Linked DNA regions of Bradyrhizobium diazoefficiens. The protein of the gene in region 1 interacts with the protein of each later gene in a pairwise test. Links are inferred from orthologs where the notes say so. Each region holds a gene or a part of one and is shown in the gene's direction. Other genes may lie near its edges. The genes, in order: secA and secB.

Region 1 (3,709 bases):
ACCGGATCGTCGGCCGCCCGGAGCGGGCCGGCGACCGCCAGGGAGAGCGCCAAGGCAAAGCAGCCAGCCAGGGCGGACGCGTGGCGGAAACGCTGGCCGGTGGTGACCGGGAACGAGGTGGTCATGCAAAATCCTTATGTTGAAGCAGGGGCTGCTTAAGCGGGCGGACACTCGCCCAATCAAGGGGGCTTGGCAACGCGAAAAGTCTGTCAAAATGATGAATTGGCGGCAAGATTGGCCGCCGTTGACAAGGCCCTGACCGGGCCATATCTCTGCCCGGTCGCGACCATGGCGATGGCGTTTATTTTGCTGCGTTTTTGGCCGTTGAACCCAGACTGGCTCAATTCCCACCCATATGGCGGATGACCCCCCGCAGTCCGGGCTCTGGCGCCATCGGGCGTCACGGTGAGTTGATAGGCAGTCGGGCGACAACTTCTTGGCTGCAACGCGGTTGAATCGCGAACACAGGAACTAGGCATGATCGGCGCGCTCGCCCGCAAGTTTTTCGGCTCCGCCAACGACCGGCGGGTGAAGGGATATCAGTCCCGCGTCAGCGCGATCAACGCGCTTGAACCGGAGGTCTCGAAACTCTCCGACGAGGCGCTCAAGGCGCGCACCGCCGAATTCAAGAAAGAACTCGCCGAGGGCAAGACGCTCGACGACATCCTGGTGCCGGCCTTCGCTACCGTGCGGGAGGCCGCCAAGCGCACGCTCGGCCAGCGTCATTTCGACGTCCAGCTGATCGGCGGCATGGTGCTGCACGAGGGCGATATCGCCGAGATGAAGACCGGCGAAGGCAAGACGCTGGTCGCAACGCTCGCCGTCTACCTCAACGCGCTCGCCGGCAAGGGCGTCCACGTCGTCACCGTCAACGACTACCTCGCCAGCCGCGACTCGGCCTGGATGGGCCAGATCTACGGCTTCCTCGGCATGACCACCGGCGTGATCGTCCACGGTCTCGACGATGCCGAGCGCAAGACCGCCTACGCCTGTGACATCACCTACGGCACCAACAACGAATACGGCTTCGACTATCTGCGCGACAACATGAAGTACCGGCTCGAGGACATGGTCCAGCGGCCGCATTTCTACGCCATCGTCGACGAAGTCGACTCCATCCTGATCGACGAAGCGCGCACGCCGCTGATCATCTCCGGTCCGCTCGACGACCGCTCCGACTTCTACAACACCATCGACGGCTTCCTGCCCAAGCTCGACAAGACCGACTACGAGGTCGACGAGAAGCAGCGCACGGTGACGCTGACCGAAGCCGGCATGGAGAAAATCGAGACCTTGCTGCGCGATGCCGGGCAGCTCAAAGGCGAGTCGCTCTACGACGTCGAGAACGTCTCCGTCGTCCATCACATCAACCAGGCGCTGCGCGCCCACACGCTGTTCACCCGCGACAAGGACTACATCGTCCGCGACGACGAGGTGATCATCATCGACGAGTTCACGGGCCGCATGATGCAGGGCCGGCGCTATTCCGAAGGTTTGCACCAGGCGCTGGAAGCCAAGGAGCACGTGTCGGTGCAGCCGGAAAATCAGACGCTGGCCTCGATCACGTTCCAGAACTATTTCCGGATGTACGAAAAGCTCGCCGGCATGACCGGCACGGCGCTGACCGAAGCCGACGAATTGTTCGACATCTACAAGCTCGAGGTCGTGGAAATTCCGACCAATTTGGCAGTCGCCCGTCTCGACGAGGACGACGAGGTCTATCGCACCCAGAACGAGAAATACGCCGCCATCCTGGCCGAGATCGAGCGTGCCAATGCGCGGCTGCAGCCGGTGCTGGTCGGCACGGCCTCGATCGAAAAGTCGGAGGTCATCGCCGAATACCTCAAGAAGCACGGCTACCGGCAGATCGATTTCGGCAGCGAAAACGCGATGCAGAAGCTGTACGCCGCAGCGCGCGCCAACAAGCCGGCCAAGCTGTTCGCGGTGCTGAACGCGCGCTTCCACGAGCAGGAAGCCTATATCGTTGCCGAAGCCGGCGTGCCCGGCGCGATCACGATCGCGACCAACATGGCCGGCCGCGGTACCGACATCAAGCTCGGCGGTTCGCTCGAAATGCGCATCCAGCAGGAGACCGGTGGCATCGAGGACGAGGCCGAGAAGGCCAAGAAGATCGAGCAGATCAAGGCCGACATCGCGCATTTCCGCGAGATCGTGCTGAAGGCCGAAGAGACCGTCGAGATCGAGCCGGCCAAGGGCGCGAAGCCGGCCAGGACCGTCAAGAAACCGGGCGGCCTCTACATCATCGGCTCCGAGCGGCACGAATCCCGCCGCATCGACAACCAGCTCCGCGGCCGTTCCGGCCGTCAGGGCGACCCCGGCCGCTCGAAATTCTTCCTGTCGTTGGAAGACGATCTGATGCGCATCTTCGGCTCGGATCGCCTCGACAGCATGCTCCAGCGTCTCGGCCTGCAAGAGGGCGAGGCGATCATCCATCCCTGGATCAACAAGGCGCTGGAGAAGGCGCAGCAGAAAGTCGAGGCGCGCAACTTCGACATCCGCAAGAACCTGCTCAAGTTCGACAATGTCCAGAACGACCAGCGCAAGGTGATCTTCGACCAGCGCGTCGACCTGATGAAGGACGACAGCGTCGCCGAGACCGTCACCGACATGCGCCATGCCTTCATCGACGATCTCGTCGCCAAGCACGTGCCCGAGCATGCCTATGCCGAGCAGTGGGACACGGCCGGCCTGAAGGAAGAGCTGAAGCGCGTGCTCGATCTCGACCTGCCGGTCCAGGACTGGGCCAAGGAAGAGGGCATTGCCGACGAGGAGTTGCTCAACCGCATCGAGACCCGCGCCGACGAGCACATGGCGGCGAAGGTCGCGCAGTGGGGTCCCGACGTGATGCGTTACGTCGAGAAGACTATTTTGCTGCAGACGCTGGACCATCTCTGGCGCGAGCACCTGATCATGCTCGACCATCTGCGCCAGGTCATCGGCCTGCGCGGCTACGGTCAGCGCGATCCGCTGCAGGAGTACAAGACCGAAGCGTTCAATCTCTTCCAGGAGATGAGCGCGCATTTGCGCGAGGCCGTCACCGCGCAGCTGATGCGGGTCGAGATCGTCCCGCCGGAGCAGGAAGCGCCGATGCTGCCCGCGATGGAAGCGCACAAGCTCAATCCGGACACCGGCGAGGACGAGATGGCACTCGCCAGCGTCACGCTCGCTCCGCAAGCCACCGACGCCGCGTTGCGCGATCCGAAGAACCCGGCCAGCTGGGGCAAGATCGGCCGCAACGAGGATTGCCCGTGCGGGAGCGGCAAGAAGTACAAGCACTGCCACGGGCGGTACGCGTAGCGATCAGGTGATGCTGTCGTGAGCGCGTGAGGCGCGAAGCCCGCGCCTCATTCTCCGCTGTCGTCGCCCGGCTTGACCAGGCGACCCGGTACGCCGCGGCCTCTCGATTCAATCACGACTGTCTCTGGAATACTGGATCGCCCGATTAAATCGGGCGATGACAGCCGTGCGTGTGGTGTGCAGCTTCCGTCACGTCATCATCGTCCCGCGAGATCCAAGGCGGGACCTCGTAGCCCGGATGGAGCGAAGCGCAATCCGGGAATCCAGTCGTTGTGAGAGAAAGACACCGGATTACGCTTGCGCTCCATCCGGGCTGCGGCCGTTCAGCAAGACGCATCACGCGCCTCAATTCGAGCTGTCGATCAAGCTCTCCAGCAGCCGCTTCAATTCG
Region 2 (3,135 bases), 380 kb from region 1 along the record:
GAAAGGTCTTGTAGGCGGCGAGATGATCGTCGTCGTTCCAGCCCTTCACGTCCGCCCAGGCCAGCGGCAGATATTGCGCGCCGGGAATCTCGAACGGGAGAGGGAGCTGGGGATAGGGCAAGGCGCGCGGAGGGATCGCAGCCATTTCGGGAAGGTGATGGTAATGGCTGCGATAGTGGCGCCGCGCAGCCTCGGCGCCGAGCGAAAACGAAGCCAGCGCGACGATACCTGCGCAAAGCGCCGTCGCGCTGGTCCTCAGGAAAATCTTAATTCGCGCTTCCGGTGCCAACCAGCTTCCAGTTCGGATCGCGAGAGGTGATGTCGCGGGCGAAAGTCCAGATGTCGGTAATGTCGGCGACCGTGTCGGCGCTGCCGTCGACGATGTTGCCGGCCTTGTCGCGGGTGGCCGAGATCATCTGCGAGACGAAGCGCACAGTGAGCTGAGCGGTGCGATCGCGCAGCTCGGCGCCGACGAGCTCGGCCTTGTCGATCGATACGAAACGCGTCTCGGTCTTCTGCTCGTTCTTCTCGCGATCCCTGATGACGCCATCGAAGCTTTCATAGACCTCCGACGACAACAGGTCGCGCAGCGCGCGGCGGTCGCCATTGGCAAAGGCCAGCACGATCATCTCGTAGGCGCCACGGGCGCCGGACAGGAAATGGCGGGGATCGAAGGTGGAATCCTTGTCGACGATGGCGTCGAGACCCTGGGCGAGCACGGTGCCGGGCTCAGTCAATCCCTTCCAGCGGTCGGAGGGCGGGGTCGGCTCTGCCGCCGGCGCTAAGGGCGCCTGGTCGATCACCTTACCCGGCATGGTCACGACGTTCTTGTCCGGGGCCCCCCCGAGCGCATTGCGAGCCGTGCGGTCGAACGGCGGCCGTTCATTGCCGGTCCGCTGCCCCAGCACGCTGCGCAGCCGCAGGAAAATAAAGACCGCCAGCGCAAGGAAGATGATGGTGTAGATGTCCACGTCGTATCGCTTTCTGGTCTTTACTGAGGTCTTCTTTGGGGTCGCTGCCGGGAAAATCAATCCGGCCAGTAGACCGTTCCGTACCGGAACGGCAAGACTACATCACCATTTTAGGACCGGTTTCAGGCCCGCGCGTCACCTCTGCCGGATGTAGGCACGAAATCATGCCCGGCCAATGGCGCCTTTTGGCACAGCGCCAAGTGTAGCGCGTTTTATGCTTAAGGGGAAACCCGATCCTGGCCGGAAATCGCGCATCTTCAAGCGTTTAACGTGCCATTTCGTGTCCGTGGCGGGTGAAATGTCACAGTTGTGGGCGCGGCCCGGATCCACCATCCGGAGCCGTTCGTCCTTGTGGAATGAGGCGGCCCTATGTTAGCCAACCGCCGCGAAATTCAGCCCAATCGGGTAAGGAGACACTCTGATGACCAACGGTAACGGCACCCCTCCCGAGGCGGCCCTGGCTCCCCAGCTCAACGTGCTGGCGCAATATACCAAGGATCTCTCGTTCGAAAACCCGAATGCGCCGAGCTCTCTCCAGCAGCAGAGCCAGCCGCCGCAGATCAACATCCAGATCAACGTCAGCGCCAACAACCTCAGCGAAACCGAGTTCGAGGTGACGTTGTCGGTCGAGGGCAAGGCCGAGAACGCAGGCAAGGTGATGTTCTCGTTCGAGCTCGCCTATGCCGGCGTGTTCCGTATCGCCAACGTGCCGAAGGAGAATCTGCACCCGCTGGTCATGATCGAGTGCCCGCGGCTGCTGTTCCCGTTTGCCCGCGAGATCATTGCGACCGCCGTGCGCGACGGCGGGTTCCCGCCGCTGATGCTCGACCCAGTCGATTTCGTCGGTCTCTATCGCCAGAACATGGAGCGGCAAATGGCCGCCGGTGGTCAGGTGGGCCAGGCTTAACCAGCAGGCTTAACCAGCTGGATTGACGGCAGCTGGAGCGGGCAAAAACTCGTTCCAGATCGCCTTATCGCCGAGCGTTGCGATGAAGGCCCGGTGGGCCTCGCGCTCGGCGTCTGAAACCCGCGGCGCGAGCGGTGTCGACCGTTGCCGCCGCGGCGCATCGCCGGCCGCATTGACTCTGATATCTCCGGCTTCCGAAGCCAGCAGCAGCTGCGACTGCCGCGCCCCCACCAGATCGACATAGACTTCCGCGAGCAGTTCGGAATCGAGCAGCGCGCCATGCTTGGTGCGGCGTGAATTGTCGATCGCATAGCGCGAGCAGAGATCGTCGAGTCGGTTCGACACGCCAGGATGCTTGCGCCGCGCCAGCAGCAGCGTATCGACCAGCCGCTCGCGCGGGATCGCGGCACGCTTGATCCGGTCGAGCTCGGCATTGATGAAGCTGATGTCGAACGAGGCGTTGTGGATCACCAGCGGCGCATCGCCGATGAACGCCAGAAATTCGTCGACGACTTCATGGAACAACGGTTTGGTCGAGAGAAACTCGGCCGACAGTCCATGCACCGCGAATGCTTCCGCCGGCATGTCCCTTTCGGGATTGATATAGACGTGGAACGTCTGCCCCGTCGGCATGCGATTGAGAATCTCGACGCAGCCGATTTCGACCAGGCGATCGCCGCGCAGGGGATCAAGGCCGGTGGTTTCGGTGTCGAGGACGATTTCGCGCATGATTTAAGGGACTTCAAGACGCCGTGTGAGCCGGCGAATCAGGCTCGCCGCTGCGGCATCTTAGCGACCTCGGCCAGGATATGCGTGATTTGCGCGCGCACCGGCTCAACTCCGTGTGACGTATCCACCACGAAATCGGCCCGCTTGCGCTTTTCGGCGTCGGGCGTCTGCTTGGCAATGATGGCGTCGAGTTTGGCCTCATCCATGGTTCCCCGCGCCAGCACGCGCTCGCGCTGAAGTTTTGGCGAGGTCGAGACCACGACGACGGCGTCGACCCGCTTCTCCCCGCCGGTTTCGAACAGCAAGGGAATATCGAGAACCACGACCGGCGCGTTGGCAGCTTCCGCATCGGCAAAGAATTTTTGCCGGGAAGCACCGAGCATCGGATGGACGATCTGCTCGAGCTGCTTGATGGCGGCGGGATCGTGCACAACGCGCGCCGACAATTTGGGACGATCGACCTTGCCGTTAACAGTGGTGCCGGGGAAGGCGGCTTCGATGGCTGGTGCTGCTTCGCCCTCGTAGAGC

The links.
Region 2: the proteins of secA (region 1) and secB interact in binary tests that used the Escherichia coli proteins (3 or more experiments, as listed by UniProt). The link is inferred for Bradyrhizobium diazoefficiens from one-to-one orthologs.

Annotation. Positions count from the first base shown.
Region 1 is NZ_JAENXS010000001.1:2,604,181-2,607,889, forward strand. Bases 128-3,518 are described here. They hold secA (preprotein translocase subunit SecA), read left to right. Parts: upstream 128-477; coding sequence 478-3,318; downstream 3,319-3,518. Outside these bases: JJE66_RS12255 (peptidylprolyl isomerase), read right to left, coding at 1-125; JJE66_RS12265 (MarR family winged helix-turn-helix transcriptional regulator), read right to left, coding at 3,664-3,709. UniProt on the Escherichia coli protein: Required for protein export, interacts with the SecYEG preprotein conducting channel.
Region 2 is NZ_JAENXS010000001.1:2,227,017-2,230,151, forward strand. What follows is about bases 319-3,135. They hold secB (protein-export chaperone SecB), read left to right. Parts: upstream 319-1,392; coding sequence 1,393-1,878; downstream 1,879-3,135. Other genes in these bases: JJE66_RS10475 (Tim44/TimA family putative adaptor protein), read right to left, coding at 319-971; dnaQ (DNA polymerase III subunit epsilon), read right to left, coding at 1,888-2,607; coaE (dephospho-CoA kinase), read right to left, coding at 2,646-3,135. In the rest of the region: JJE66_RS10470 (murein transglycosylase A), read right to left, coding at 1-289; more of JJE66_RS10475, read right to left, coding at 267-318. UniProt on the Escherichia coli protein: One of the proteins required for the normal export of some preproteins out of the cell cytoplasm. It is a molecular chaperone that binds to a subset of precursor proteins, maintaining them in a translocation-competent state.